DNA from 4 places in the Mesorhizobium sp. RSR380A genome. Region 3 is predicted to be linked to each of the others. Evidence: predicted binding sites of a transcription regulator. Region 3 holds the regulator's gene; each other region holds the start of a gene.
The links. The regulator PhoB, encoded in region 3, activates phosphate uptake and scavenging genes when phosphate is short. The targets are predictions, from matches to a motif close to TGTCATNNANCTGTCAT.
Positions count from the first base shown of each region.

Region 1: the regulator PhoB is predicted to act here: its motif matches at 3,770-3,786, upstream of olsB (l-ornithine N(alpha)-acyltransferase).
Region 2: the regulator PhoB is predicted to act here: its motif matches at 4,306-4,322, upstream of ACYG9Z_RS03955 (esterase-like activity of phytase family protein).
Region 4: the regulator PhoB is predicted to act here: its motif matches at 4,306-4,322, upstream of ACYG9Z_RS00460 (bifunctional 2',3'-cyclic-nucleotide 2'-phosphodiesterase/3'-nucleotidase).

Region 1 is NZ_JBTTIB010000001.1:1,956,828-1,964,781, reverse strand. It holds gene ACYG9Z_RS09500 (fatty acid desaturase) at 1-806, opposite strand, end outside; gene ACYG9Z_RS09495 (hypothetical protein) at 891-1,091, opposite strand; gene grpE (nucleotide exchange factor GrpE) at 1,351-1,980, shown strand; gene ACYG9Z_RS09485 (trimeric intracellular cation channel family protein) at 2,126-2,758, shown strand; gene olsB (l-ornithine N(alpha)-acyltransferase) at 2,831-3,706, opposite strand; gene ACYG9Z_RS09475 (response regulator) at 3,983-6,271, opposite strand; gene acuI (acrylyl-CoA reductase (NADPH)) at 6,413-7,402, opposite strand; gene lspA (signal peptidase II) at 7,508-7,954, opposite strand, start outside.
Region 2 is NZ_JBTTIB010000001.1:795,905-803,858, reverse strand. It holds gene ACYG9Z_RS03970 (MFS transporter) at 1-208, shown strand, start outside; gene ACYG9Z_RS03965 (MATE family efflux transporter) at 212-1,684, opposite strand; gene ACYG9Z_RS03960 (L,D-transpeptidase) at 1,861-2,655, shown strand; gene ACYG9Z_RS03955 (esterase-like activity of phytase family protein) at 2,734-4,209, opposite strand; gene ACYG9Z_RS03950 (LacI family DNA-binding transcriptional regulator) at 4,371-5,396, opposite strand; gene ACYG9Z_RS03945 (Gfo/Idh/MocA family protein) at 5,591-6,622, shown strand; gene ACYG9Z_RS03940 (sugar phosphate isomerase/epimerase family protein) at 6,619-7,527, shown strand; gene ACYG9Z_RS03935 (substrate-binding domain-containing protein) at 7,644-7,954, shown strand, end outside.
Region 3 is NZ_JBTTIB010000001.1:2,286,250-2,294,203, forward strand. It holds gene xylF (D-xylose ABC transporter substrate-binding protein) at 1-889, opposite strand, end outside; gene ACYG9Z_RS11030 (ROK family protein) at 1,155-2,390, shown strand; gene phoB (phosphate regulon transcriptional regulator PhoB) at 2,421-3,110, opposite strand; gene phoU (phosphate signaling complex protein PhoU) at 3,127-3,831, opposite strand; gene pstB (phosphate ABC transporter ATP-binding protein PstB) at 3,873-4,697, opposite strand; gene pstA (phosphate ABC transporter permease PstA) at 4,715-6,031, opposite strand; gene pstC (phosphate ABC transporter permease subunit PstC) at 6,028-7,488, opposite strand; gene ACYG9Z_RS11060 (substrate-binding domain-containing protein) at 7,585-7,954, opposite strand, start outside.
Region 4 is NZ_JBTTIB010000001.1:90,731-98,684, reverse strand. It holds gene ACYG9Z_RS00485 (DUF1203 domain-containing protein) at 1-39, shown strand, start outside; gene ald (alanine dehydrogenase) at 429-1,544, opposite strand; gene ACYG9Z_RS00475 (Lrp/AsnC family transcriptional regulator) at 1,700-2,173, shown strand; gene ACYG9Z_RS00470 (5-formyltetrahydrofolate cyclo-ligase) at 2,170-2,835, opposite strand; gene ACYG9Z_RS00465 (NAD(P)/FAD-dependent oxidoreductase) at 3,017-4,282, shown strand; gene ACYG9Z_RS00460 (bifunctional 2',3'-cyclic-nucleotide 2'-phosphodiesterase/3'-nucleotidase) at 4,424-6,403, shown strand; gene ACYG9Z_RS00455 (SAM-dependent methyltransferase) at 6,464-7,714, opposite strand.

The DNA of each region.
Region 1 (7,954 bases), 330 kb from region 3:
AGCACCGGCGGCAAATCGTAATAGGACGAGCCGTGCAGGGCGGCACGCTGGAATTCCCACTCTTCGTCCTTCGCCCATTCCGTCTCCTCGAACTGGTGCTGGACGTAGAACAGCCAGATTCCGGCCGATCCGGCCAGGATCACGATCGGCAAATGGACGATCAGGAAAGCGCCGGGGCCGACCAGCCAGATAAGCAGCGCTGCCGCGACCGCGATGCCGAGATTGGTGGTCATCGACGACACCCAGGGCGTCAGGCCGCCGCGCATCATGCCGACGGGCAGCCTCTGCTCGAAGATGAACAGCCAGATCGGGCCAAGGCCGAACATCACCAGGGGATGGCGGTAGAGACGATAGGCAAGGCGTCCCCGCCAAGACAGCTGCCGGTATTCAGCAACCGTCAACGTCCTGATATCGCCCATGCCGCGCTCGTCAAGATTGCCGGCGCTGGCGTGATGGGTGGCGTGCGCGCGCCGCCAGCAATCGTAAGGGGTCAGCGTCAGCACGCCGAGCGCGCGGCCGATCCAGTCGTCGGCAGTGCGGTTGGCGAAGAAGGAGCCGTGGCCGCAATCGTGCTGGATCATGAAGATCCGCACCAGAAAACCGGCGGCGGGAAGGATCAGGATCAAGCCCCACCAGTGGCCATAGGAATAGGCTGCCGAAGACAGCGCCCACAGCGTAACGAAAGGAATAAGGGTGATGGCGAGTTCAAGAGTGCTGCGTCGCCGGTCGGGCTTCTTGTAGCGCGCCAGGATCTTCAACCAGGCGCGCTTGCTGTTGGCGGCCGTCTCGGGGGAAATCATGTTCATCAGGAAGCATAGGCGGGGCGTCCCGCTGCCGCAAGGAAAAGCTCACGCAAAATTACTGCGCGTAATTGTCGCGCGATAGCATCGCTATTGACGGCGTCGGCCGCCGGCCATGCTGGCTTCTATGCCGTCCAGCCGGTCGAGCAGGTCCCGGAAACGGGCGGGAATGTCGGCCTCGGTGCGGAAGGCCGGCAAGGTGCGCAAGAAGCGCGTCGTCGCCTCGGTGCCGAACTGGCGCCTGATGTCGGCGGCGAGCTCTTCGCTTCTGTTGCCAGTATTGCGGTCCATTGTCTCAAATCCTGTGTCGGTTTCAAAACTCCTCCAAGCTTTGAATGGTTCCCCATAGCGGGGTATTGGCAAGCAAAGGCTGCCGTTACGGTAAAGTTTGAATTAATTTTGAACGTCTTTGCGTCCCGCACCAAGTCCGACGGGCAGCCCGCAACATTGCCTGCTGTTGGGCGTCCTCCTGGGCTTCCCCCTTGATTTTTGGCCGCCAAACCTCGATATCGGGCGCAAATCCAAACCATTCGAATGACGGGAAATGGCGATGAGCGACCAGACAAAAGACGAACGCGCGCCCGAGGATATCGAAACGGCCGAGGCCGAGCGCACGCACGGCGGCATCGACGGCGACTATGAAGCGCTGGTGCGGCTGCTGAAGGAAAACGAGGAGCTGAAGGACCGCGCGCTGCGCGTCGCGGCCGAGATGGAGAATCTGCGCCGCCGCACCGCCCGCGACGTGCATGATGCGCGCGCCTATGCGGTGGCCAATTTCGCCCGCGACATGCTGTCGGTGTCGGACAATCTGCGCCGCGCGCTCGATGCTATCCCCGCCGAGGCGAAAGCGGCCGGAGATGCCGGCTTCAAGGCGCTGATCGACGGCGTCGAGATCACCGAGCGCGCCATGCTGTCGACGCTGGAACGGCATGGGGTGAAGAAGCTTGAGCCAGAAGGTGAGAAGTTCGACCCGAATTTCCACCAGGCGATGTTCGAAGTGCCCAATCCCGATGTGCCGGCCAACACCGTCGTCCAGGTCGTGCAGCCGGGCTATTCGATCGGCGAGCGCGTGCTGCGGCCGGCCATGGTCGGGGTCGCCAAGGGCGGCCCCAAGATCGCGGCCACCGAAGCGCCGGTTGAGCCGGGGCCGGTGAACGAGCAGGCCGAGAAGGATGCGTGAGTAGGGTAGGCAGTAGGGAATAGGGAATAGGGAATAGGGAATAGGGAATAGGGAATAGGGAATAGGGAATAGGCAGGCGTATCAATCGCGCGGCTTCGTGTTATTCATACTTTCCCTAATTCCCAATCCCTACTGCCTCATGTCCCTGACGCCCATCGACCTCCTCGACTATGCCGGCGTCGCCGTCTTTGCCGCGACCGGGGCGTTGGCGGCTTCGCGCAAGCAGCTCGACATTATCGGCTTCCTGTTTCTGGCCAGCGTCACCGGCATTGGCGGCGGCACGCTTCGCGACGTCATCCTCAACCTGCCCGTCTTTTGGGTCGCCAACTCCGGCTATGTGCTGGTTTGCGCGGCGGTTGCGGTGCTGGTCTTCTTCATCGCCCACCGCGTCGAATCCCGCTGGAAATGGCTGCTCTGGCTCGACGCCATCGGATTGGCGGCCTTTTCCGTAATGGGCGCGGCCAAGGGGCTGGCCATCACCGGCTCGCCGGTCGTCTCCGTTGTTATGGGCGTGTTGACCGCCACATTTGGCGGCATCCTGCGCGATCTGCTGGCCGGCGAGCCATCGGTGCTGCTCAGGCCCGAAATCTACGTCACCGCCGCACTCGCGGGCGCCGGCCTCTACACACTTGGCGATCTTGCCGGCCTGCCGCCGCTCGCCTCGGATATCGCCGGCTTCGTCGCGGCTTTCCTGGTGCGCGGCGGCGCGCTGAAATTCGGCTGGACCTTTCCGTCCTACAAGAGCCGCCCGGGACGGCGACCGGAGGATATTCCGTAGGGAGAGGGATTAGGGAATAGGGAATAGTCGGTAGTCAGCAATTCGCGGCAGCCTTCACTACTGCCTACTACCTCACGCCGCAAAGCGCTGCGCTTCCCCGCCATAATAGTTGACGTAGCGGGCGCCGATTTCCTTGACCGGCATCACCACGAACACATCGACGGTGGAGAACTCACGGTCGATGACGCAGCCGTCGCCGATGCGGGCGCCGACGCGCAGATAGCCCTTGACCAACGGCGGCATGGCCGCAATCGCCGCCTTGGCGTTGACCGCCTCGATCGGCATCAGGTCCATCGAGCAATAGCGCCCGGAGACCGCCCGCACATCCCAGGCGGAGTTGGTCCGGCAGTGATGGGCAAGGTAGGTGAGCGCCTCGGCATGCGCAGCCGGCACCGTGCCAGGGAACGAGGCACAACCGGTCATCACGCCGATCTCATAGTGGTTGATGTAGGCCCAGATGCCTTGCCACAGCGCCTCGATGGTGCGCTTCGAGCGGTATTCCGGCAGCACGCAGGAGCGGCCGAGCTCAAGGAAGCGCTGGCCAGGATGGCGGGCGATCAGCTTGGTCAGTTCGAACTCGCCTTCGGAATAGAAGCCGCCGGCGGTCGCGGCAATCTCTTGCCGCAGCAGGCGGTAAGTGCCGACGATGCGGCGATGCTCGGGGCCGGAGATCGAAGTGTCCAGCACGAGGAGATGGTCGCACAGCGGGTCGAAGCGGTCGGCGTCGCGCCGGTCCTGCGCCTGGAACAGGTCCTTCCTGGCGCCAAGCTCGTCATAAAACACCCGGTAGCGCACTTCCTGCGCGGCGGCGATCTCGGCCTCATTGCGGGCAAGCCGCACTTCGAGATTGCCGATACGGCCCAGCGGTGCGCCTGTTGCGACGGCATCGGCGTTCCGCGCGGCGAGCAAAGCGCCGCCTGCGCTGGGCCGAGTGTCACATTCCGGCATAACTGTATGCACGAGTGATTCTCCTTCGAGCCATCCCTCTTGGCACGGGGATACGGTGTAGGTGCAACAGGATTGTGACAGTACCGTGATACGGCGCGACGGGCAATACTTCGTCGGCTGGCGAAAACCCTCATTCGGCTACCTACGTGACGCGAGGATTGCGCCAGCGTCGCCATGAAGCGCGTCGCGCTGGGACGATTCACGCGACGCGCTTCAAGTCTTTGTTTTGTGCATGTCGTCTTCTCAAAACCGGGGCCATTTTCGAGCGACATGAATTCAGGCGGCCACCTGGCCCTCGACGGCATGGACCAGCGCGTCGGGATCGAGCGGCTTGGTGACGAAGCCGCTGGCGCCATGGGCGAGCACGGTGTGGCGGGTCTTTTCCTGGCTGTCGGCCGAAAGCACCATGATTGGTACCGGCGGCACAGCCATTTCCTCCTCGTGGCGGCGGATGGCGGCGATCGCGTCCAGCCCGTCCATCACCGGCATGTGCAAATCCATCAGCACCACATCGAAGCGATTTTTCAGCCCGGCCTCGGTGACCGCCTCGACCGCGGCCTTGCCATTGCCGACCACTTTCACGCGATGTCCCGCCTTCAAAAGCGTGGCGCGGGCAAGCATGGCGTTGATGTCGTTATCTTCGGCGATCAGCACCGACAAGCCCTGCTGGCGTGCGCCATGGGCACGAAGAGAGGACGCGCCGGTCTTTTCCGGCTTGGGCGGCGGCAAGGCAGGGGCATGACTGGTCAGCAGCACGCGCAGCAGGGTTTCGCCGCGCACCGGCCTCGCCAAGAAGGTGGCGTAGCCGCTGGTGCGGAATTCGCCAAGCATGCCGCGGTCGGTCGGCGCGATCAGCGTGATCGCCTCGCAATCGGCAAAGCCACTCTGGCGCAGGCGCTTGAGCAGTCTGCCGTCGCCGTCCTCCAGGGCCGCGTCGATCAACAGCACATCGCAATGTTCGGCGAAGGGCGTCGCCTGGGAAGCGGTTGCGGCGACGTCGACGGCGCCGCCATGGGCGCGGATGGTGCGGGCGATGGCGTCCGCCTCGACGGCGTTCTTCGACACGATCACGGCGCGCCGGCCGGCCAGGATGTTCTGCCGGTTCTGCGGTGCTTCGGTTGCTCCTGCGGCCGGGATCTCGAAGACGAATTCCGATCCCTCGCCAAGTCGGCTCGACACCGAAATGGCACCGCCCATGGCGGCGACCAGGCGCCTCGATATGGCCAGACCGAGGCCGGCGCCGCCATGGGTGCGGGTCGAGGTGCCGTCGGACTGTTCGAATTCCTCGAAGATGCGCTCCATGTCGTCTTCGCGCAGGCCGGGGCCGGTGTCGGTAACGGTGAAGCAGATGCGGTCGCTGGTATCGGTGCGGGCGCGCGCAATCGAGACCAGCACGCCGCCGGTGTCGGTGAACTTGATCGCATTGCCGATCAGGTTGAGCAGCACCTGCCTGACCCTGCCGGGATCGGCCATGATCATCTGCGGCACGTCGGGCTCGACATGACAGCCGAGGCCGATTTTCTTGGCGAAGGCTTTCGCTGCCATCAGTTCGACGATGTTGTCGGCGATTTCGCGCAGCGATGTCGGCTGCGGCTCCGGGTCGAAACGGCCGGCCTCTATCTTGGAATAGTCGAGCAAATCCTCGATGAGCGCCAAAAGGGCGCTGGCCGAGGTCGAGACAGCGCCGACATAGGTGCGCTGCTCGGGCGACAGATTGGTGTCAGCCAGAAGCTTGGCCATGCCCATGATGCCGTTCATCGGCGTGCGGATCTCATGGCTGACGGTGGCGAGGAAGCGCGACTTGGCCTGGCTGGCATATTCGGCGCGCTCGCGCGCGGTGATCAGCGAGGATTCGGCGCGTTTGCGCGCGGTGATGTCGCGGGCAATCGCCCGGTGCGAGACGGCGCCGCTATCCTTGTCGCGTACCGACAGTTCGATCCATGAGAACCAGCGCGGACCGTTCGGGGTGCGTATGGAGACGTCGGTGGAACTCAGGCATTCATGATCGGAAAAGGCGGCGTCGGGGACGATGCCGACATCAATGCCGTGTTCGGCGAGGGTCCTGCCGGCAAGGTCGCGTTGGTCGGTTCCGACGAGGCTGGCGAAAACCTTGTTGGCGTAGACGATGTGGCCATCGCGGTCGCGGTGGACGACGAGATCGCCGAGCGCATCGATCAGCCCGCGAAAACGCTCCTCGCTCTCCTGCATCTCCCACATACGGTCGGCCAGCGTCTCGATTTCGGCGCGGCTACGGGCCGCGGTTTCGTCGAGCAAGGCCGCCGCGCGGCGGACGGTGCGGCGGCTGCGCAGGTGCATGGCGACGCCGGCAAGGCCTGTCGCCAGCAGGCCGAGGGTGATGAAGATCGGCGCACCGGTGAGGTGGGAGAGGCCCGCCAGCACGACACTGGCGACCACCGTCAGGAACGGCAGGCCCTCGGACGTGGCGCGCGGCAAATCCGGCGCCAGAGGCGGCGGCGCGACACGCTGCCGCTTCGCCGTCGCCGGACTCGGCCCGTCGACGCTTTCGGCACGGCTCTTCTCTTTCCTGGCGGACTCCGCGATCATGCGGAACTCCTTGCAGATAGAGATTATGGAAAAGCGCGGCGGATCGTTCGAATTTTAGCGGTCATGCATTTTTGGCGGTTTTCCGCATCGCCTGATCTTTTCCGAAACCTGATTCCCTTTCGGGATCATGCTTCGGGAGCCTCACATATCGACAACCACGCGGCCCCTGATCTTGCCCTCGACGATGTCATGGGCGGCGGTGATGATGCCGTCGAAGCCGATGGTCGTCGACAGGCCGGCGAGCTTCTTGAGATCAAGATCGCTGCCGATGCGGCGCCAGGCTTCCAGCCGCACAGCCTTTGGCGCCATCACTGAATCGATGCCGAGCAGCGAGACGCCGCGCAGGATGAACGGGGCGACGCTCGACGGCAGATCCATGCCACCCGCCAGGCCGCAGGCGGCGACCGCGCCGCCATAGGCGGTCATCGACAGCACATTGGCCAGCGTGTGGCTGCCGACGGCATCGATGCCGCCGGCCCAGCGCTCCTTGGCCAGCGGCTTGGCCGGCTGGGAGAGTTCCTCGCGCGAAATCACTTCGGCGGCACCGAGGTCGATCAGATAGGAGCTTTCGGCGCTGCGGCCGGTCGAGGCAATGACGTGGTAGCCGAGGCTGGACAGGAGCGAGACCGCGACCGAACCGACGCCGCCGGCGGCACCCGTCACCACCACCGGGCCGCGATCGGGCAGGATGCCGTGCCGCTCCAGCGCCATGACGCACAGCATCGCCGTATAGCCGGCGGTGCCGACCGCCATCGCATCGTGGGCGCTGATGCCGTCGGGCAACGGCACCAGCCAGTCGCCGTTGACGCGGGCGCGCCCGGCATAGGCGCCGAAATGCGTTTCGCCGACACCCCAGCCGTTGAGGATCACCTGATCACCCTTGCGCCAGTCGGCATGCGAGGAAGAAATCACCGTGCCGGCGAAATCGATGCCCGGCACCAGCGGCCAGCGGCGGATCACCGGCGCCTTGCCTGTGATGGCCAGCCCGTCCTTGTAGTTGACGGTCGTCGCCTTGACCGCGACGGTGACATCACCTTCCATCAAATCGGCTTCGCTGAAATCGACGATCTCGACCGACTGCTTCTTTTCGGCGTCGCGCGAAACGAGGATGGCTTTGAAGGTTTCAGGCATCTCTTCTCCTCGGCTTCGCAAAGGCTGGCGGTCGGCATTGGCTGGCTCTGGCCGAACTGTGCGGCGACCGTCCGGCGAGGTCAATTGGTCAAAAGAGTCGGGCCGTCAGGCTTCTGGGCCTTGCGGCTTGGCCTCGCGCCGCCAGCCGATGAATTCGTCGAAGACGACCAGCGCCGCGCCGACCGAAATGAAGGCATCGGCGAGGTTGAAGACGGCGAAGGACCATACCGGCGTGTGGAACAATATATAGTCGATGACGTGGCCGTAGACGGCGCGGTCGATCAGATTGCCGATCGCGCCACCGATGATCAGGGCAAAGCCGATGCGGGCCAGCACATGGCCGGATGGCGTACGCGTTGCCAGATAAAGCACGAAGGCGACGACGACGACCGCGATGACGACCAGGCCGGTGTCGCCGAAGGACGAGAACATCGAGAAGGCGATGCCGGTATTGTAGGTGCGAAACAGCGCCAGGAATGGCACCAGGTCGAGCTTTTCCTGGAAGACGAGGCCGGTCTCGATCAGATGCTTTATCCACTGGTCGAGCGCGAT
Region 2 (7,954 bases), 1.5 Mb from region 3:
GGTGAACCAGATCGCACCTGCCGAGCGTCGCGCCGAATTGGTGTCGGCGTTCTTCATCTGCTGCTTCTGCGGCAATGCGCTGCCGGTGATCGGCATTGGGCTGCTGTCGAGTTGGGCCACTCCGACGACGGCAAGCCTGGCCTTCGCCGGCATGATCACGCTGTTCTCTGTCGTAGCGCTGGGGTTCGGCGTCAAATACGCGCGCTGAGCCTCACCCGTTTGGCGTCCCGGGCGCCATGTTTGCCCGTCCGCGCGGGATGCCGAGGCCGGTGTCGGGCGGCTCGCCGGCGGCCGGCCGGTCCTCGATCATGTGCATGGTGCGCCAGCGGCCGAGGCGATAATAGGCGGCGGCCAGCACCAGCGAGGTGATCGATCCCGCCGGAAAACTCCACCACAGCGCTTCCTCGCCGATGTAGCTCCTGAAGAAGTAGGCAAAGCCGGTACGCACGACCAGCACGGAAATCACCAGAATGATCAGCGGCGGCATCACGGCACCGGTGGCGCGCACAGTGGCGAACAGCACGATGGTGACGCCGAACAGGATGAATGACCAGGACGCCACCTTGTTGATGTGGGCTGCAATGTCGATTGCGGTGCTGTCGCCGCTAAGGAACAGGCCGAGCACCGGCCTGTCGAAGAAGAACAGCAGCGCCACCAGGGCGCCGGTGAGCACCAGGTTGAAGCCGACGCCGGACGCCGCGATGCGACCGATGCGGTCCCACCGCCCTGCGCCGACATTCTGGGCCGCCATCGACGAGACTGCGGCGCCGATCGCCAGTGCAGGCATCTGGATATAGGTCCACAGCTGCGCCGCGATGCCGTAGGCGGCGGCGACCTGCGAGCCGTAGGAGTTGACGATGCCCATCACGGTCAGCGCCGCCGCCGAAATGACGATCATCTGCAGGCCCATCGGCACGCCCTTGAAGACGACGATCCTGAGCAGCGCCGGATCCGGCCGCAGCAGAGCGAGGTTCGCGCCGGCGAGCCGCAACGGATGCTTTCTGGCATAAAGCACGACGAGGATGGCGATCACGCTCACCGTCTGGCCGATCAGCGTCGAGGTGGCGGAGCCGGCGATGCCGAGCTCGGGGAAGGGGCCGATGCCGCGAATGAGCAGCGGATTGAGGATGATGTCGAGCACGACGGCGAGCGCCATGAAGAAGAATGGCGTGCGCGAATCACCCGCACCGCGCAGCACCGTCATGACGAAGGACAGAAGATTCATCATCGGCACGGCGACGAAGATGATACGCAGATAGGAGCGCGCCAGCGGCAGCGCATCGGGCGGGGTGCCCAGTGTGTTGAGGATAGCGTCGACCCAGATCCAGCCGCAGACGGCGAAGATAGCCGAGACGAGGAAGAAGAAGCTGGCGCTGGTGCCGACGATGCGCCGCGCCTCGGGCAGGTCGCGGGCGCCGACCGATTGCGCCACCAGGATGGTCGCGGCCATGCCGATGCCGAACACGGTGCCGAGAATCAGGAACAGCACCAGATTGGCGTTGGAGGTGGCGGTCAGCGCCGATTCACCGAGGAAGCGGCCGACCCAGACGGCGTTGATCGAACCGTTGAGCGATTGCAGCACGTTGGAGCCGAGCACCGGCAGAGCGAACAAAAGCAGCGTGCGCGGAATCGGGCCGATGGTCAGGTCGCCGGTGCGCCGGCGCGGTGGTATTTTTTCGTCCATGGGCTGTTCGGCGAAGGTTCATCTCAAAGTCCGCCCGGCAATGATCGCCGATTTGACGGACAAGGTCGATGCGGCATTGGAACATCACGCTTAACGCGGCTGAGGCGATCAGGTTCTCAAAGCTTGCGTAATGGGCTATGGGTCATCGCCGCGAGGGGCCGCAAACCGGGGGGATCATGTCCGACAATCCATTATTTTCCGAGCGCCTGAATAGGCGCGCATTTCTGGGAGCATCCGCTTTGGGTGCCGCTGCCATGGCACTTTCGGCCTGCACAACCACTGATGTGGCAGTACCGCCGACGCCGGCGCCGGCACCCGCACCCGAGCCCGCTTTCGGCGATGCCGCCACCATGTATTCGGCGCGCGTCGATGAGGGCTTTTCATTGCCGGCAATCCCCGTGGCCAAGCTCGATCCGAAGTTCGTGCGCCAGATCGTGGACGATCCGACCGGCGAAAAACCCGGCACGATCGTCGTCGATACATCCGAGCATTTTCTCTATCTGGTGCGCGACGGCGGCAAGGCAATGCGCTATGGCGTCAGCCTCGGCAAGGCCGGGTTTGGCTGGACCGGCAGCGCCGTGATCCAGGCGCGCAAGAAATGGCCGGTGTGGACGCCGCCGCCCGAAATGATCCAGCGCCGGCCGGAACTGGCGAAATACAAGGACGGCATGCCGCCGGGACCGCAGAGCCCGCTCGGCGCGCGTGCGCTCTATCTGTTCCGCGACGGCAAGGACACGATGTACCGGCTGCACGGCACGCCGGAATGGGATTCCATCGGCAAGAACGCGTCGTCGGGCTGCGTGCGCTTCATGAACCAGGACATCATCGACCTCTACAGCCGGGTCAACGGCGTAGCCCAGGTCTATGTGCGCCCGAACCTGTCGGCCGCGGGCAAGATCATGGCTGTGTCGAGCCGGACCGCCGAGCCGATCGATGCCGGCGTGCCAAGGGATGCGGAGATTTTGAAATAGGTGCCTTCACGGCATCGCTGATCGCCGACAAACGGTTAGAGGCGGACGCGCCGGGCGCGTCCGCCTTTCCGTATACGGCTACTTCTTGGCGAGGCCCGGAAGCGTGACCTGATAGACCAGGAACATGGTGTCGACATCGGCGCCGTCGTCGGCCTTGTAGGGCGCGCCGACCTGAAAACCGTCTTGGGTGAGAAAGTCGTTATCGTTGCCGACGAACAGGAAATAGTCGTCGGGCAGCGCCGGATCGAGCAGGCTGACCACAGACATTGCTTCCCACTTCTCCGAGAGATTGTTCTTGTCGTTCGGCTTGCCGTCATGCAGGCCGAAACGGCCGAGTTCCTTGTTGTCGTTGATGTCGATGAACGGCGTCAGCTTGGCCGGCGTCACCGAGGGGTCGAGCACGCCCTTGGGCGCCAGCGGCTTGTCGGCGGCATCGAAGGCGCCGCCGGCAATGTCGGTGGCGCCAGAGACGTCGACGACGAAAATCTGGCGCAGCAGCGAAGTATCGCCCTTCACCCCCTGGCCGTTTCCGCTGTCGCGCGCCAGCATCAGGAAGGTCTTGTCGGACAGCGCCACGATTTCGCTCTGCGCGGCGACCTTGGTCTTGTCCTTGGCGTCCTTGAACACCGGCAGCGGCACGGCATATTCATGCACCAGCTTGAGATGGGCCGGGTCGGAGGCGTCGTAGACCAGCGCGCGGGTGTTCTGGCGCGTCGCGGGCGAATCGCCGCCATCCTGGCGGGGCGCCGACTGCAGCACAGTGATCAGCGACTTGCCGTCCGGCGTCAGCGCCATGCCTTCGAGGCCTTGATTGTTCTGGCGGCCGGTTTCGGGATCCTTCGGATCGGGTTCGGCTGCACCGGGGCCCGGATTGTCGGAGGCGAAGTTCGGCGCGCCCTTGCGCATCGGCACCAAAGCGGCGGGCGGCTGCGTTGCCGACAACAGATGGCCGTCGGCCGAGAAGCGGTAGATGTTGGGGCCGTATTCGTCAGAGATGAACATGGTGCCGTCGGGCAGCCGCGCGATCGCCTCATTGTCGAGCGCCAGCTTGCCATTGGCCTCGGGCAGGATCGGCAGGTCGCCATTGGCCGCGCGCACGCCGTTGAGCGGATCGAGGCCGGTGGCGTCAGCGCCCTTGTCGTCGGTGAGGAGCAGGGAATCGGCAAGCGTCGCCTTGACGCCTGTCTGTTCCTGGCCGGAGGTGGGCGTGGCGCCCAGTGCGGTCGGCGTGAATTCGATATGAATAGTGTTGAGGCGCGGCCGGTAATCGGTGGTGCCGACGACATTGTAGCCACGGTCCGGCAGCAACCAGAGCGAGCCCTTGTAGCCGTCCGCGCCACGGGTCCAGCTTGCGGCGTCGATGGACATGCCGGAGCCGGAGCCGAAGGTCTCGCCGAACTTGTCCTTCTGATCGGCCGGGATGCGGCCGACGCCGACCAGGCCCTTGTTGACGAAGCCGCCAACGGTGGCGGTGCTGTCGGCAAGGGCAGGGGTCAGGGCGGTAAACAGCGCCAGCGCGGCGCCGAGCGACACGGTTCGGTGCGAGATTTTCATGGAGATCCTTTTTGTGACAAGCCTTGAGCGGCGCAAAGGGGCCACCGCATCGCATCGACGATGTCGCCCTCTCGCAAAGCGGTCTAGGACGCGAACATGATACTTGCGTGACAGAGAGGGCCTCTTCCTTCTCCCTTGTAGGAGAGGGAAGAGCGCAATGATCAATCGCTGTCGCGGGCGATCAGTTCCAGCGGCCAGACTTCGCGGATGATGCGCGGACCTTCCGGGCCGGCAAAGGCGGGAAGCGAGGCCAGCAGCATTTCGGCCAGCCGCCGGCCCATCGGCTCCAGCGACGGACGGAAGGCGGTCAGCGCCGGCGAGAAATAACGGCAGAGCGGCGTGTCGACGATGACGATCACCGCGATGTCGTGGCCGGGCCTGATGCCCATCTCGGCCAGTGCCTTGCAGCCGCCGAGCGCCATTGCGTCATTGTTGAAGATGATGGCTGTGGGCCGGTCCTTGGAGAGCATCACGCGCGGCGTCACCTGGTAGCCTCCGGCCTCGTTGATGAAGCCGTCGGCGATCAGGCCGGGGTCGACTTCGATGCCATGCCGCCCCAGCGCCTTGCGGTAGCCGTCGAGGAACAGGTAGCCGAAGTTGAGATCCAGCGAAGGGCGGATGGCGGCAATGCGGCGGTGGCCGCGCGCGACCAGCCGGTCGACGGCTTCATCACCCGCCCTCTCGAAATCGATATCGAGCGAAGGATAGGTGTCGTCGCCGGATTGACTTCGGCCAAGCGTGGCGAAGGGAAAGCCAGCCTTGCTGAGATAGTCGATCCGATCGTCTTCCCGCCGTGTATTGGCCAACACGACCGCGTCGGCTCGGCGCGTCTCAACCACGCGGCGCAGCCTCTCCTGCTGATATTGGCCGGGCTCGCCCATGACGACCATCAGATCCAGGTCATCCTCGGCCAGTCGGCCCTGCAGACCGATCAGGAACGGGATGAAGAACGGTTCGCCATATTGCTGGTCGCCCGGATGCGGCTGCAGCATGAAGGCGATCGAATGGGTGGTGCCTTGCCGCAGACTGCGGCCGGACTGGTTGGGCGAATAGTTCAATTGCTTGGCGGCGGCGAGCACGCGCTGGCGGGTGTCGGCATTGACGTCGGCGCGGCCGTTCAGCGCCCGCGACACGGTGCCGATCGAAATGTTCAGGTGACGCGCAAGGTCATGGATGCTGGACGCCAAGGACAGTTCTCCCCCTGTCTTGGCTAGCACCGGCTGCCGCCCAGGCCAAGGCTTCGGGATGATTTTCGCTGGCAGCCGATTGACATTCTACGCCATCGGGTGTGTTCTCGTAAACGTTTACGGAGAAACGTTTACGGTGATGCCGGAAATGCCGTGACATTCGGTCTGGAGGGACCGGACGGGAGGAATGCTGGATGATGAATGCCGTCCTCGTCGGCTGTGGTGCGATGAGCAAGGCCTGGCTCGATGCCGCGAGGCAGATCGACGGGCTCGCCATTGTCGGCCTTGTCGATCTCGACGCCGAACGGGCGCGGGCGAGGGCACGCGAATACGGGCTCGATAGCGTCGTCATCGGCACCAGCTTGGATGCGGTTCTCGACCAGACCAAACCGCAAGCGGTGTTCGATGTCGTGGTTCCCGCCGCCCGCCGCGACGTCGCCTTTGCCGCCTTTGCCCATCATTGCCATCTGCTGACGGAAAAGCCGCTGGCCGATACTCCAGAAAATGCGCGCGCCATCGTCGATGCGGCACGTAACGCGGGGCGTATCCATGCGGTCGTGCAGAACCGCCGCTACGTCGCCAATGTCCGGCGCATCAGGCGCTTTCTCGACTCCGGCGCCATCGGCAAGCCAACCAGCATCCATGCCGATTTCTTCGTCGCGCCGCATTTCGGCGGCTTCCGCGAGGAGATGGCGCATGTGCTCTTGCTCGACATGGCGATCCATACTTTCGACGCCGCCCGCTACATGGTCGGCGGCGATCCCGCCGGCGTCTTTTGCCAGGAATGGGAGCCGGCGAATTCCTGGTACCGGCAGGGATCGTCGGCCAGCGCTATCTTCGATCTCGGCGGCGGCAAGGTGTTCACCTATGCAGGCTCTTGGTGCGCGGCGGGCTTCCGCACCAGCTGGGAGAGCACGTGGCGCATCGTCGCCGAGCACGGCAGCCTGGTCTGGGACGGCGAGGACGGGCTGAAGGCCGAAGTTGTGTTGTCGGTCCGCGACGGCCTGTTCGACCTGACCCAACCCATCACAGTGCCGCCGCTCGATCCCGCCGACCGCATCGGCGGTCATCTCGGCATCATCAAGGATTTCATCCACGCCATCGAGACCGGCAGCGAGCCGGAAACCCGTGGCAGCGACAACATCAAAAGCCTGGCCATGGTTTTCGGCGCCATCGAAAGCGCCGAGACGGGGCGGCGCGTCGCAATCACACAGGAAGCATCATGATGCCGAACCCGCTTCTCGACATCCGGATCGGCACCATGGTGCGGGCCAATCTCGAAGACCCCGCCGCCTACATCAAAGAGATTCTGCCTCTCGGCTTCGAGAGCATCCAGCCCTTCTTCTGGCAGACGCTGGGCGGCAAGGATTTGCCGCGGCTCGCCGGTGAGATTCGCGAGGCGATCGGCGATGCCGATGTCGCCGTGTCGTCGATCGGCGTGTTCGGCAATCCGCTGGAGGACGGCGAGCTCGATCGCGGCGTGCTCGCGGCCTGGGAAACCGTCATCGACAATGCGCATCTGTTCGGCGCCTCGACGGTCAGCGGCTTCACCGGCCGCCTGCGTGGCAAGAAGCTGACAGACAGCCTGCCGCGCTTCCGTGAGGTTTGGGGTCCGCTGGCCAGGCGCGCCGCAGACAAGGGCGTGCGCATCGCCTTCGAGAATTGCGCGATGGATGGCAACTGGGCGGCCGGCGACTGGAACATCGCCCACAATCCCGATGCCTGGGAGTTGATGTTCAACGAATTGCCCGACGACAATCTCGGCCTCGAATGGGAGCCCTGCCATCAGCTGGTCTATCTCATCGACCCGATGCCGCAGATCCGCAAATGGGCGCCGCGCATCTTCCATGTCCACGGCAAGGACGCGACGGTGCGCTGGGATGTGATCCGCGAGCACGGCGTGTTCGGCAAGCTGCCCTTCGTGCAGATGCGCACGCCCGGGTTTGGCGACAGCGACTGGACGCGGGTGATCAGCGAATTGCGGCTGGCCGGTTACAAGGGCGCCATCGACATCGAGGGCTGGCACGACCCGGTCTATCGCGGCGACCTCGAAATCACAGGCCAGGTGCGCGGGCTGGAATACCTCAAGCAATGCCGGGGAGGAGCGACCTACCTGCCGAACCCGGCGTGACCGAGGGCCGGTGGGAGGAGCCGGCCTGACAGATTGCCAAGCACTGCCGACAAGCACTGCCGACAGGCGAACGACGAAACCCCTCGGCTCACCGAGGACAAAAGGGAGGAACGTGCATGAGCATCGCAATGAGAACGACACTTCTGCGCTCGACCGTCGTGGCCGCCGCCACGGCGCTGTGCGCTGCCATCTCCACTCTGCCGGCGCAGGCGCTCGACGCCCAGTGGTGCAAGGATGTCCACATCCGCTTTTTCGTCGGCGGCGCCGAGGGCGACGCTTTCGGCACCATCGTCTACAATGGCGCCAAGCAGGCGGCGTCCGATCTCGGACCCAAGGTCGACTACATCTTCTCGCAGTGGGACGTCGAGAAGATGGTTCAGCAATTGCGCGAGGCCGTCGCCGTGAAGCCCAACGGCATTGCCATGAT
Region 3 (7,954 bases):
TGAAGTCCTTGGCGCCGGCAATGTCGCCCGTCTTCTTGCCATCGGCAAGCTGCGAGGCGATCTCGGCGGCGTTCTTGCCGAGTTCGCGCGCGTCTTTCCACACCGACACCGTCTGCGTGCCGAGCGCGATGCGGTTCAGGGCGGCATGGTCGCCGTCCTGGCCCGAGACCGGAACCGTTCCGGCAAGGCCCTGCGCCGTCAGCGCGGCGACAACGCCGCCGGCGGTGCCGTCATTGGCCGCAACCACGGCATCGACCTTGTTGTCATTGGCGGTCAGGAACTGTTCCATGTTCTTCTGGGCGTTGGCCGGCAGCCAGCCATCGGTATAGGCCTCGCCGACATTCTTGATCTTGCCCGAGTCGATGGCTTCCTTGAGCACTTCCATCGAGCCCGAGAACAGGAAATCGGCATTCGGATCCGAGCCCGAGCCCTTGATGAAGACATAGTTGCCTTCGGGCTTCGCCTTGAACACTTCGCGGGCCTGCATGCGGCCGACTTCCTTGTTGTCGAAGGTCAGGTAGAAGACGTCCTTGTTCTCGATCAGGCGGTCATAGCCGACGACCGGAATGCCTTCGTCCAGCGCCTTCTGCACCGCCGGGCCGATGGCCGAGGCGTCCTGCGCCAGGATGATCAGCGAGTTGGCGCCCTGCGAGATCAGGCTTTCGACGTCGGTCAGCTGCTTGCCGGGATTGGACTGCGCGTCGGCGGAAATGTACTTGTCGCCGGCAGCCTCGATCGCCGTTTTCATCGCCGCCTCGTCGGTCTTCCAGCGCTCTTCCTGGAAGTTCGACCACGACACGCCGATGACCTTGTCCTTCGCCTGCGCGACCGACACCAGCGCCAGCGACATGGCGACACCCGCCAGCATGGCGGCTGCAAATCTGTTCATCATAATCCTCCCTGCGCCGCGTGCGGCGCGACAAAACTGGCCCGAGGGCCGGCACACAGAGGCCCTATTTTTTCGAGCCTCGAAAAAATACTGGTTCAATGATAAGGCGCTGTCAACATCGATTCTGATGGATTCTGATGGCCTTGCCGAATTTTTTCGAGGTCCGCAATAAACAATGACAGGGCTGCCGGCGTCTGCCAATATTTGGCTGGTGCCGTCGAACGCCTTCACTATCATGAGGCGCGAGGAGGCCGGGAGGAAACAAATGTCGGTTGGAATCCGCCACGACGATCTGCGCCGTCGCAACCGTGCGATGGTGATTTCAGCCGTGCGCCGGGCCGGCCAGCCGTCGCGGACCGAGATTGCGGCGACCACCGGCCTCAGCCACTCGACCATATCGGCAATCTCGTCTGATCTGATTCAAGAAGGCATCCTGATTGAAGGCAAACCTGGCGAGACCGGCGCACTGAAACGCGGCCGGCCGCAGGTGGGCCTTGGTCTCAACCCGGAAGCGGCGGCGGTGATGACCGTCGTGCTGTCGCTCAATTTCCTGTCCGTCACCGTCATCGACTATGCCGGCCACGTCGTCGCCGAGGAACAGCGCCGGCTGGACACGCTGACCAAGCCGCGCGACGAACTGATCGGCGAATGCGTAGCAATCGTCCGGAGGCGTCTCGAGGACCCGGACCTGGACGTCCAGAGCATCGCCCGCATTGCCATGGGCATCCAGGGCATCACCGATTCGCAGGCGCGGGCCATGCTGTGGTCGCCAATCACGCCACTGACCGACATTGCCTTCGCCGACATGTTGGAAGTGGAATTCGGCATTCCTGCCACCATGGAGAACGACTGCAATATGATGGCGGTGGCGCTGCAATGGCGCCAGCCCGAGCGCTACCGCGACAATTTTATCGCCATCCTCTTATCGCACGGCATCGGCATGGGCCTGGTGCTGAAAGGCGAACTGTTCACCGGCACCCATTCCTCGGGCGGCGAGTTCGGCCACATGATCCACCGTCCGGGCGGCGCGCTCTGCCGCTGCGGGCGGCGCGGCTGCGTGGAAGCCTATGCCGGAAACTACGCCATCTGGCGCAGCGCCAAAATGATGGGCGAGGATGCCGAGCCGGTCGATATCGGCGACGCTGATATGCGCGCACTCGCCGCGCGCGCCCGCGAAACCGACGGCCCGGAGCGCGAAGCCTATCGCAAGGCCGGCGAGGCGCTCGGCTTCGGCCTCGGCAGCCTGTTTGCGCTGATCGATCCGGCACCCGTCGCCATGGTAGGCGTCAGCGCCGCCGCCTTCGACCTGATCGAGCCGGCATTGCGCGAGGCCATCGCCCAGACTGCCGGCGGCCAGCACTCGAAGTCGATCTCCTTCGACACCGAGCCCAACGAACTGCCGCTGATCCGCGAAGGCTGCGCCATGCGCGCGCTCGGCTTCGTCGATCAGGAGATTTTCGCGCCGGGCATTCAGGCCAAATCCGGCAAGCATGTCGCCTGAATGGCCGGCAACGGCGCGACGCGCAGCATCCTAGTCTTCCCTGATCGCGTAGCCGGCGCCGCGAATGGTACGGATGACATCCGGCATGCGGCCGTTGTTGACCGCTTTGCGTAATCGCCCGACATGGACGTCGACGGTTCGCTCGTCGATATAGATCGTCTCGCCCCAGACATTGTCGAGCAGTTGGCTGCGCGAGAACACGCGGCCGGGATGGCGCATCATGAATTCGAGCAGCCGGAACTCGGTCGGTCCGAGCCTGATCTCGCTCTTCTTGCGGTAGACCCGGTGCGATTCTCGATCGAGCACGATGTCGCCGACCTTGAGCACGCTCGACAGCACTTCCGGCTTGGCGCGGCGCAGCAGCGCTTTCACGCGCGCCATGAACTCCGGCGTCGAGAATGGCTTGACCAGATAGTCGTCGGCACCGGTGGACAGGCCGCGCACGCGGTCGCTTTCCTCACCGCGCGCGGTCAGCATGATGATCGGCAGCCGCTCGGTTTCGGGCCGCACTCTAAGCCGCCGGCAGAGCTCGATGCCGGAAACAGCCGGCACCATCCAGTCGAGCACCAGGAGATCGGGCACGTTTTCCTGCAGGCGGATCTCGGCCTCGTCGCCGCGTGTCACCACCTCGACCTGATAGCCTTCGGATTCGAGGTTGTAGCGGAGGAGCACGCCTAGTGGCTCCTCGTCCTCCACGACCATGATGCGTGGCGCGATCATAGGCAGTTCACCCTCATCAGGCCGGCGTGGCCATCGCCGTCTCGTCCTGCTTCGGACGATTGGCGGGCAATTGCTGGCCGGTCAGCACATAATACGCATTTTCGGCGATGTTGGTGACATGATCGCCGATGCGCTCAAGATTCTTGGCGCAGAACAAGAGATGCGTGCAGGCGGTGATGTTGCGAGGGTCTTCCATCATGTAGGTCAAGAGCTCACGAAACACGGACGTGTATTTGACGTCGATGCGCTCGTCGTCATTCCTGAGTTTTGCAAGCGCTGCCGCATCGGTGGCGGCATATTCCTCGACGACGCCTTGCACCTGGATCAGCACCAGTTGCGCCATGGCGTCGATGGAGTGCGAGAGGTCGCGCGGCGTGACGCTCAAGCCCACGGTGCCGACGCGTTTGGCGATGTTCTTGGCGAGGTCGCCGATGCGCTCGAGGTCGCCCGCCATGCGGATCGAGCCGACCACGGCGCGCAGATCGTTGGCCATCGGCTGGCGCTTGGCGATCAGCGTGATGGCGCGGTCGTCCAGTTCGCGCTGGCGCGCATCCATGATGGCGTCGTCGGAAACGACACGCTGTGCCAGCGCATTGTCCGAATTGAGCAGCGCCCTGGTCGAGCCGCTGACCATCGAGCCTGCCAGATCGCCCATGTCGCGGATCAGCTTGCTGATCTGCCCGAGCTCTTCATCGAAGGAGGCGACGGTATGTTCACCCATGATCTTGGTCCTCGTGCCTGAAAATTCACCCGCCGGACGGCTCAGCCGAAGCGGCCGGTAATGTAGTCCTGGGTGCGCTTGTCGTCGGGGTTGGTGAACATCTTGTCGGTGGCGCCCTCCTCGACGAGATAGCCGAGATGGAACATCGCCGTGCGCTGCGACACGCGCGCCGCCTGCTGCATCGAGTGGGTGACGATGACGATCGTGTAGTTCTGGCGCAGTTCGTCGATCAGCTCCTCGACACGGGCGGTGGCGATCGGATCGAGCGCCGAGCAGGGCTCGTCCATCAGGATCACCTCCGGCGACACGGCGATGGCGCGCGCGATGCACAGGCGCTGCTGCTGGCCGCCGGACAGGCCGGTGCCGGGCTCCTGCAGGCGGTCCTTGACCTCGTTCCAGATCGCCGCCTTCTTCAGGCTCTGCTCGACGATCTGGTCCATGTCGGACTTGCGCTTGGCCAGCCCATGGATGCGCGGGCCGTAGGCGACGTTCTCGTAGATCGACTTCGGGAACGGGTTGGGTTTCTGGAACACCATGCCGACGCGGGCGCGCAGTTCGACGACATCGATGTTCTTGTCGTAGATGTCGTCTTCATCGAGCGTGATCTTGCCGGTCACCCGCGCCAAATCGATGGTGTCGTTCATGCGGTTGAGGCAGCGCAGGAAGGTCGACTTGCCGCAGCCGGACGGGCCGATCAGCGCCGTCACCTGGTTCTGACGCACGTCGAGATTGACGTCGAACAACGCCTGCTTCTCGCCGTAGAAGACGCCGACCTTGTCGCCGCGCATCTTGATGACTTCGTTCGACTTGGCGTTCATTTTGTCGCCCACTGCATTCTCAAGGGACTGTTCGGTCATGATGTTCATACCAAATTGCCTTTTTTCTACCAGCGCCGCTCGAAGCGGCGCCGGAGCACGATCGCGGTGATGTTCATGGCCATGAGGAAGACGAGCAGGATGATGATGGCGCCGGACATGCGCTCGACAAAAGCGCGCTCAGCCTCGTTTGCCCACATATAGATCTGAACCGGCAGCGCGGTCGCCGGATCGAAAGGCGTCGTCGGATAATCGGCGACGAAAGCGACCATGCCGATCAAGAGCAGCGGTGCTGTCTCGCCGAGCGCACGCGCCAGGCCGATGATGGTGCCGGTAAGGATGCCTGGGGCGGCAAGCGGCAGGATGTGATGGAACACCATCTGCATCTTGGAGGCGCCGAGACCTAGGGCCGCCGAGCGGATCGACGGCGGCACCGCGGCGAGGGCGGCGCGCGTGGCGATGATTATGGTCGGCAATGTCATCAAGGTCAGCACCAGGCCGCCGACGAAGGAAGCCGAGCGCGGCATGCCGAGGAAGTTGATGAACACGGCAAGGCCAAGCAGACCGAAGACGATCGACGGCACCGCCGCGAGATTGTTGATGTTGACTTCGATCAGGTCCGTAAAGCGGTTCTTCTTGGCGAACTCCTCCAGATAGATGGAGGCGGCGACGCCGATCGGCAGCGCCAGCAACAGCACGATCACCATCATGTAGAACGAGCCGATGATCGCCACGCCCATGCCCGACGTTTCGGGCCGGCTGGAGGCGCCATAGGTGAACAGGCCGGTGTTGAAATGCTCGGCCATCACGCCGTCGGCTTTAAGCTTGTTCATCCAGTCGATCTGCTGGTTGGACACCTTGCGGCGCGCTTCATCGACGCCGAGGTCGATCTGGCCCTTGAAGGCCGAGTCGAGGTTCGCGGCAGCCAGGATGTCGACGTCACGCGTCCTGCCGATCACCGACGGATCGGCGGAGACGATGTCGCGCAGCTGGACGCGGGCGCCTTCCGACAGGAAGCCCTTGAGCTTCAGCATCATCGGCTTGTTGGCCGGATCGATGCCGAGCTTGGCCACCAGCGCGTTTTCGGCGAGCTTGGGATAGTTCGCCTTGATCAGCACGGTAGGGTCGGTCGCGCGCTTGCCGGAGGGATCGATCACCTTCTCGTCGAAGGTGACCGGCAGCGTCACCGTCGTCTGCCAGAAGGCGGTGTAGCCTTTCGAGACGATGGTGATCAGCATGATGGCCAGGAACGCCAGGCCCACCGAGATCGCAATCACGCCATAGATGCGGAACCGGCGTTCGGCGGCATAGCGCGCCTTCAGCCCGATGTCGCGGCGCGGTCGCGCGACGGCGCCCGCCATCGTGTCCAGGGGGATGTCGGTCATTCGTACTGCTCCCGGTACTTGCGCACGATGTAGAGGGCGACGATGTTCATCACCAGCGTCAGCGCGAACAGCGTCAGGCCGAGCGCGAAGGCGACCAGCGTCTGCGGCGAGTTGAACTCGAGGTCGCCGGTCAGCTGGTTGACGATCTTGACGGTGATGGTCGTCATCGCCTCGAACGGATTGGCCGTCAGATTGGCGGCGACGCCCGCCGCCAGCACGACGATCATCGTCTCGCCGATGGCGCGCGACGCCGTCAACAGGATGGCGCCGACGATGCCGGGCAGTGCCGCCGGCAGGATCACCCGCTTGATCGTCTCGGAGCGGGTGGCGCCGAGGCCGAGCGAGCCGTCACGCATTGCGCGCGGCACCGCGGTGATGATGTCGTCGGACAAAGAGGACACGACCGGGATCAGCATGACGCCCATCACCAGACCGGCGGTGAAGATGCTCTGGCCCTGGATGAAGGGCGAGCCGCCGGTGAGTGCCGCCGACAGGTCGCGCAAGAACGGTCCGAGCGTGACAACGGCGAAGATGCCGTAGACGATGGTCGGAATGCCGGCCAGCAGTTCCAACGCCGGCTTGACCACCGAGCGCACACCGCGCGAGGCATATTCGGACATGTAGACCGCCGACATCAGCCCGACCGGCACTGCGACCAGAAGCGCGACGGCGGCGATGTAGAGCGTGCCGGCGAGTAGCGGGATCAGGCCGAACTGACCCTGGCTGCCGCCGGAACCGGCGGCGGCGAAACGCGGATCCCACACCGTGCCGAAGAAGAAGCTCATCGGCGATACGCTCTCGAAGAAGGTGATCGTCTGGAACAGCATCGACAGCACGATGCCGACCGTGGTCAGGATGGCGATGGTCGAGGCCGCAAGCAGCCCCCACAGCATCAGCTTCTCGACATTGTTGCGCGCCCTGGCGCGCGGCGCGATCTGCCTCAGCGCATAGAAGGCGCCGGCGACCGACAGCGCGAAGGTCAGCACGGCGCCGAACAGGCCGAGCCGGTCCTGGACCTGGTTCGCCTCGACCGCGATCGGGATCATATAGTCCTGTGTGTCGCTGGCCAGTGCCACGCCCTTGGCGGCGAGCAGCGGCTGCAATTCGGCGAAAGTAGCGGGAAGTGCGGTATCGCCATCGAGCCGGCGCAGGCCCTTGGCCAGGCTCTTCACCAGGCTGGCGTCGAGCGCTTCGCTGGCCACCTTTGTGTCGGCGGTGCGCTCGGGCAAAGCGGCATGGATGTGCCGGTCGAGATAGAAGGGAGAGCCGATATCCCAGACGGCGAGCAGCAGGACGGCAGGCAGGACCGCGAGCAGAAAGGCCCACCAGCCATGATAATGCGCGCGCGAATGCGGCTTGACCTTGCCGGTATCCTGCGCCGCTGCGCGCTGGCGGCCGATCACAAAAGCGACCACGCCTATGGCGATGACTATGGCGAGTACGAGCAAGGACGACATCACCCACCCCAGGGAAAATTCAGATCGCCGCCACCGTTGCGGCAAGCGGCGAAATCAGGGCGCGGATTTGGTCCGCGCCCTGATCCGGTCGGTTGATTACATCGTCTTTCCGGCGGCGAAGGCGTCGCGCTGGCCCTGACGTTCGGCGTCGGGAGCGGAAACCAGGCCGTACTGGGCGAGCGGGCTTTCCGGGCCGATCATCTGGTCATCAAGGAAGAACTCGACATATTCCTTGAGGCCGGGAACGACGCCCAGATGCGCCTTCTTGACGTAGAAGAACAACGGCCGCGACACGGGGTACGTGCCATCGGCGATGGTCTGCGTCGAAGGCACGATGCCTTCCACGGTAGCGACCTTCAGCTTGTCGGCATTGTTCTCGTAGAAGGCGAGGCCGAACACGCCAACGCCGGTCTTGTTGGAGTCGATGCGGGCCAGCGTCTCGGTGTAGTCGCCATCGATGTCGACA
Region 4 (7,954 bases), 2.2 Mb from region 3:
CGCAACAATTGTTATCAGTGCCGCATCGAGCGTTTCTGACAAAAAGATGCCCGCCGGTGGTCTGGCGGGCAGTTGGGAACCGTGTGACGGCTCGATCCGTCAAGTTGGCACCCCTGTCTGTGCAGGTTTTTCGGATGGCTGATGTGAAACGCTTCACACAGCGCCCGCGACTATCGCCGGCACACGGTGGCGCGCCGACTGGCGGCGAACTGTCGTACTGCCGTCGCATTCATACGTTAAAAGGTGAGTGTCGATGGATTGCCGACCGCGGATGAACCGGCGGGGATCTCGATATCGAGGAAGCGGGGCTTTGGCTCCGCTTTTTTGTTGCCGGCGTTTTGCCCGCAAGAAAAAACCCACCGGGATGAGCCGGCGGGCTGACGGGAGCAAGTCTTCCCAATTTAGGTGAGATCAGGATTTAGGTCTGGTCAGGCAGCCAGAACCACTTTCGGTTCGACCAGCTCGTAGCCGAGTGCTTCGGCGACGGCGCGATTGGTGATCTTGCCCCTGTGGACATTGAGACCGTTGCGCAAATGGTGGTCGTCGACCAGTGCCTTCAGGCCCTTGTCGGCCAGCTGCAGGCCATAATGCAGCGTCGCGTTGTTGAGCGCGTGCGCCGAGGTCACCGGCACGGCGCCCGGCATGTTGGCGACGCAGTAGTGGATCACGCCGTCGACCTCATAGGTCGGCTCGGCATGGGTAGTGGCGTGCGAGGTCTCGAAACAGCCGCCCTGGTCGATAGCGACGTCGACCAGCACCGAGCCTTTCTTCATGCCCGACAGCATTTCGCGGGTCACCAGCTTGGGTGCAGCAGCACCCGGGATGAGCACGGCGCCGACGACGATGTCGGCCGAGAAGCATTCTTCCTCAAGCGCCTCGACTGTGGAGTAGCGGGTGTGGACGCGGCCTGTAAAGAGGTCGTCCAGCTGGCGCAGGCGCGGGATCGAGCGGTCGATGATGGTGACGTCGGCGCCGAGGCCGACCCCCATGCGGGCGGCATGCAGGCCGACGACGCCGCCGCCGAGCACGGCGACCTTGCCGGGCAGTACGCCGGGCACGCCGCCGAGCAGCACGCCGCGGCCACCATTGGCCTTCTGCAGCGCGGTCGCGCCGGCCTGGATCGACAGGCGGCCGGCAACTTCCGACATCGGCGCCAAGAGCGGCAGGCCGCCGCGGTCGTCGGTTACGGTCTCATAGGCGATTGCGGTGACGCCGGACGCGAGCAGGCCCTTGGTCTGCTCCGGATCGGGGGCCAGGTGCAGATAGGTGTAGAGGATCTGACCGTCGCGCAGCTGCGCCCATTCGTTGGGCTGCGGCTCCTTGACCTTGACGATCATGTCCGACTTGGCGAACACGTCGGCGGCGGTCCTGGCGATGGTGGCGCCGGCGGCGCGGTAGGCATTGTCATCGGCGCCGATGCCGGCGCCGGCGCCGCTTTCGACCAGCACTTCATGGCCATGCGCGACATATTCGCGGACGGAGCCCGGCGTCAGGCCGACTCGGTATTCGTGGTTCTTGATTTCCTTGGGGCAGCCGACGCGCATAGTCTTCTCCTGATCCGGCCCTTCGGGCTCGTTCCCTGTATCAAGCGAGTGAACCACGAATCGTTGCGCAGGTGTTTGCGAATGCGCTTGCGCGGGGTCACGCGTTTCGATAATCGTTGCGCGAAATCAAGGAAGTTTCGCAGGAATCACGAGCAATGCCGCTCGACAGGATCGATATCGCCATTCTCGAGGCACTGCAGAAGGATGGCCGCATACCCAATGCGGCGCTCGCCGAAAGGGTCGGCCTGTCGCAGTCGGCCTGTTCGCGCCGGCTCGACAATCTGGAGAAATCCGGCACCATCCGCGGCTATCACGCCCGGCTTTCGAATGCAGCGCTCGGCCACCAGATGACGGCGATCGTGCACATATCGCTGTCGGGACAATTCGAAAAGACGCTGTCGGATTTCGAGGCGGCGATCAAGCGCTGCCCCAATGTGCTGTCCTGCCACCTGATGTCGGGCGAATACGACTATATCCTGCGCATCGCCGCCAAGGATCTGGTCGACTATGAGCGCATCCACAAGGAGTGGCTGTCGGCGATGCCGCACGTGACCAAGATCAATTCGTCGTTTGCCCTGCGCGAGATCGTCGATCGCACGGCGATGGGCATGAAGCCGGAACTGGCCTAGCCCTGAGCAGCCTCGGTCACCAGCCTATCCATCGGAATATCGTGCGGCTGCGGGTAGATGGTGGCTATGCGCTGCAGTTCGTAGCCGACGCCGATGACCAATGGCTTGAACGGCATGGCAGCCAGCGTGCGGTCGAAGAAGCCGCCGCCATAGCCCAGGCGGTAGTTTCGCGGGTCGATGCCGACGATCGGCGAGATGACGATGTCGGGCAGCACCGGGTCGCCTTCGGCGGGGATAGGGATGTTCCAGACGCCTTTTTCCAGCCGGTCGCCAGGCACATAAGCGCGGAAGATCAGCGGCTGGCCTTTCTCGATCACGATGGGCAGTGCCGTGCGGCCGCCGCGCTGGTTGATCGACGCCATCCACGACCGCAGGTCCGGCTCGCCGCGAAACGGCCAGTAGAGGCTGACCATGCGGCCGGCAATGTCGCCGATTGCCGCGTCGAGGCCTTCGGTGATAGCCCGCGACATCGCCACCCGCGCATCGGCCGAAACCGCCAACCGTGCCGCGATCAGACGCTCGCGCTCGGCCTTGCGCCAACGGCGCACATCGGTCCAGTCGGTCAATGGCGCGCGAAATTCCGGATCGAGTTCGTGCATGAAGCAAGGCGGCGAAGAATATTGCGCCCACCCTTTGCCATCTTTGTCATCGTCGTTGGCCATGCTTCACTCCCGTGGTTCCAGCCCCTGCAAGGCTATACCCGTCCAGGCTTGCCGACATAGGCATTCGCGACATCCGGCGACGAGTCCTGGGCAGCCTTACGCGCGGCAGTCTAGCGCGCCGCGACATTGTTGCGGTGCACAAAAATCACTAGATAAAGGGAGACAAACAGGGGTGAATGCGATGAGTGAAACCAGCCATCATGTCGTTGTCGTCGGCGCAGGGTTCGGCGGTCTCGAACTCACCCGGGCGCTGGCCGGCGCACCCGTGCGCATCACCATGATCGACAAGCGCAACCATCACCTTTTCCAGCCGCTGCTCTACCAGGTGGCGACCACCTCGCTGGCGACCTCGGAAGTTGCCTGGCCGATCCGTCATCTGCTGCGCAAGCGCAAGGACGTGACGACCCTGCTCGGCAACGTCACCGGCGTCGACCGTCCAGGCAAATGCGTGCTGCTTGAGGACGGCAGTTCTGTTCCCTACGACACGCTGGTGCTCGCCACCGGCGCGCGTCATGCTTATTTCGGCCACGACGAATGGGAGCCTTTCGCGCCCGGGCTGAAGACGCTTGAAGATGCAACCACCATTCGCCGGCGCATCCTGCTCGCCTTCGAGCAGGCCGAGCGCGAGACCGATCCGGCCAAGCGCCAGGCACTGCTGACACTGGTCATCGTCGGCGGCGGCCCGACCGGCGTGGAGCTTGCCGGCACCATTGTCGAACTCGCGCATGAAACGCTGCGCGGCGAATTCCGCAACATCGACACGCGTGAGGCGCGTGTGGTGCTGGTCGAGGCCGGAGACAGGATCCTAGCCAATTTCGCGCCAAAGCTGTCCGACTATGCGCGCAAGGCGCTGGAGCGGCGGGGCGTCACGGTCGAGCTTGGCCGCGCCGTCACGCGCCTCGATGCCGAAGGCGTCGTCTTTGGCGATACGCATCTGCCGGCGCGAACCATCCTGTGGGCCGCCGGCGTGGCGGCTTCACCCGCGGGAGAGTGGCTGGGCGCGCCGGTGGACCGGGCGGGCAGGGCAATGGTCGAGCCCGATCTGACCGTGCCGAACAGTCCTGAAATCTTCGTCATCGGAGACACCGCGCATGTCTTGCGGCCGGACGGCAAACCGGTGCCCGGCGTGGCGCCCTCGGCCAAGCAGGAGGGCAAGCATGTTGCCGCGACGATCAGGGCGCGGCTGGCCGGCGATAGCGCGCCGCGCCCTTTCCGCTACAAACATGCCGGCGACCTGGCGACGATCGGCAAGTGGGCAGCCGCGATCGATTTCGGCTCGATCAAGCTCACGGGATGGCTTGCCTGGTGGCTGTGGGGCGTGGCGCATATCTACTTCCTGATCGGTTTTCGCAACCGGCTCTCGGTGTCGCTTAGCTGGCTATGGATCTATTTCACCGGCCAGCGCAGCGCGCGGCTGATCACCCAGGGCGATGATAACAAGGGCTGAGGTTCTCAACCGCGGCCAAGGATATTCATCCAACCGTCACCTTTAGCTGATCGACTGACTTCCCGATGGACATGGCCGGTTTTCGGCGCGAAGCTTCCGCTCGGGGCTGGGATCTTGTCACGTCGCTGGGAAGGAAAACCAATGCCGCATCTCAATTACCCCGTCTCCCGCCGTAGTTTTCTTGCCGGTACGGCCGCCAGCGGGGCGCTGATCATGCTCCATCCGTTTTCCGCCCGCGCGCAGGCCAATCAGGCGCATCTGAGGATCATGGAGACCACCGACATCCATGTGAATGTGCTGCCTTACGACTACTACGCAGACAAAGCCAACGACACGATGGGCCTGTCGCGGACGGCCTCACTGATCGCGGCGGTGCGCAAGGAAGCCACCAATGCGATGCTGATCGACAATGGCGATCTTTTGCAGGGCAATCCGATGGGCGATTACATCGCCTATGAGAAGGGCCTCAAGGAAGGCGATCTGCATCCGATCATGAAGGGCATGAACCTGCTGGGCTATGAATGCTCGACGCTCGGCAATCACGAGTTCAATTACGGCCTGTCGTTCCTCGACAAGGTGCTGGGCGGAGCCAATTTCCCCTTCGTCTGCGCCAATCTGATCCGCGGCACCGAGCTTGCCGCCAACCCGCGCGACGACAAGCTCTACCTCAAGCCCTATGTCATCCTCGACAAGAAGATCAAGGACGGGTCGGGCGTCGAGCAGCCGATCAAGATCGGCATCATCGGCTTCGTGCCGCCGCAGATCATGGTCTGGGACCTGAAGAACCTGGAAGGCAATGTCAGGACGCGCGACATCGTCGAGGCGGCCAGGGCATGGGTGCCGCAGATCAAGGAGGAGGGCGCCGACATCGTCATCGCGCTCTCGCATTCCGGCATCGATATCAAGCAGGGCGACGGCATGGAGAACGCCTCCTTCTTCGTCGCCGGCGTCGAAGGCATCGATGCGGTGTTCACCGGCCATCAGCATTTGGTCTTCCCCGGCAAGAAGGATTTTCAGGCGCTCGAAGGCGTCGACACCGAGAAAGGCACGCTGCAGGGCAAGCCCGCCGTGATGGGCGGTTTCTGGGGCTCGCATATGGGACTGATCGATCTGCTTCTGGAACGGGACGGATCGAAATGGCGCGTAGCCTCGGCCACATCTGAGGCAAGGCCGATCTACGAGCGCGTCGACAAGGCAAACAAGCCGACGGTGGCGGACGACCAGCGCGTCGTCGATGCGCTCAAGGCGGACCATGAGGCGACACTTGCCTATGTCCGCCGACCGGTCGGCAAGACCTCGGCGCCGCTCTATTCCTATTTCGCGCTGGTCGCCGACGATCCGTCGGTGCAGATCGTCAACCAGGCGCAGAGCTGGTACCTCAAGGACATATTAAAAAGCACGCAGTGGAAGGATGTGCCGCTGCTGTCGGCGGCAGCACCCTTCAAGGCCGGCGGGCGCAACGGCGCCGACTACTATACCGACGTGCCGGTGGGCGACATCGCCATCAAGAACGTCGCCGACCTCTATCTCTATCCGAACACGGTGCGCGCCGTCGAAATCACCGGCGCGCAAGTGAAGGAATGGCTGGAAATGTCGGCCGGCATTTTCAGGAAGATCGAGCCGGGCAAGGCCGACCAGGCGCTCATCGACACCGAATTCCCGTCCTACAATTTCGATGTGATCGATGGCGTCAGCTACGGAATAGACCTGTCGCAGCCGCCAAAATACGATGCCAAGGGTGGCGTCGCCAATGCCGGCTCGAACCGCATCGTCGGCCTCAGCTTCGACGGCAAGCCTATTGATCCGGCAGCGAAATTCGTCGTCGCCACCAACAATTACCGCGCCGGCGGTGGCGGCAATTTCCCCGACATCAATGCCTCGAAGATCATCTACGAGGCGCCGGACACCAACCGCGACGTGATCGTGCGCTACGTCGTCAGCGAAGGCACGATCAACCCCTCGGCCGACGACAATTGGTCGTTCACGCCGCTGCCCGGCACCAGCGTCGTGTTCGAGACCGGCCCCAAAGCGAAGGATTTCATATCTGGGGTGAAATCGCTCAAGATCGAGCCGGCCGGCGAGGGCGAATCCGGGTTTGCGAAGTATCGCATCCTGCTTTGAGGCAACGTGCAGCTAACAGGGAAAACGAGCGGGCATACGCCCGCTCAATCACGCTTCGGATCAGGCTTTGTAGACCACTTGGCGCACGTCGATGTAGCTGGCTCTAAAGCCGGCTTCGCAATAGTGGAGATAAAATTCCCAAAGCTTCTTGAAGCGGTCGTCGAAGCCGAGCGGGACGATCTTTTCCCACGACGCCCAGAAGCGGTTGCGCCATTCGGCAAGCGTGCGGGCATAGTCGTCCGGAAAGACGCGCTCGCGCAGATGGGCAAGGCCATGGTCGCTGCCCAGCGTCTTCAGGATCGACGGCGTCGGCAGCATGCCGCCTGGGAAGACATAGCGCTGGATGAAATCCGGCCGCGCCCGATAGGTGTCGTAGGCGGCCTCGTTGATGGTGATGATCTGCAGGCCGGCGGTGCCGCCGGGCCTCAGGCATGCCTTCATCTTGCCGAAAAATACCGGCCAATATTTTTCGCCGACCGCCTCGAACATCTCGATCGAGGCGATGCGGTCGTAAGTGCCCGTTTCGTCTCGGTAATCCTGCAGCTTGATGTCGACCTTGTCAGACAGTCCCGCCTTCTGGATGCGCGCCTTGGCGAAATCGTGCTGTTCGCGGCTGATGGTCAGGCCGGTGACGCGGCAGCCGATCTCGCGCGCGGCAAATTCGGCAAAACCGCCCCAGCCGCAGCCGATCTCGAGCACATGGTCCTTCTTGCCGATACCCGTATCCTTGGCCAGCGCGCGGTATTTGGCGGCCTGAGCGCTTTCCAGGTCGTTGGCGCCGGTCGCATAGAGCGCCGACGAATAGGTCATGCTGGGATCGAGCCATTGCTTGTAGAAGGCGTTGCCGAGATCGTAATGCGCCGAGATGTTGCGCTTCGAGCCTGTGCGGGTGTTTTCGTTGAACCAGTGGCGGATGCGCTGGACCGTGTTGATGAGCCAGCTGGCGCCGCCGGCAATGCGTTCGCCAACGGCCGAGTTGACGACGAACAATTCGAGGAAGCTGGTTACATCAGGGCTTTCCCAGTCGCCGTCCATGTAGGATTCGGCAACGCCGATGGTGCCGCCGGAAAAGGCACGGCCGGGCAGGCGCCAGTTCTTCAACACCAGTTCGGCATCCGGCCCGGGTCCATTGCCGCCGACAAGCACCGCCCGGCCATCCGGCATCCTCACCTTCAGCGAACCGCGCGGCAATTTCATCGCCGCCGACAGCACCATGCGCGCCTTGGCCGGCAGGCCCTTGACCATCTCGGCGAAATTGAGTTCGTCCAGCCTGATGGCGTCGCCGATGCCTTTGTATTCCCTGACAGCCATCTCACACCCCCCTGGACTTCCGCGGGGCGGCGCAAGATCTGCCGGCCCCCACATCCTCCACTTTTCATTCGCCAGGCGCGAATGCCGCTGCCCGCGTGAATTTTCGCCACAATCTTCCATGGCATTGGCCGAAACTTCAAGAGGCAAGCTTCGTGCGGCGCTGGCCCAGCTTGCCGGCCTGAGGCCAGAATCCGCGGGAGAGCGCGGCCCTCGGCGAAATCGCTATGGTTACGAACAGCC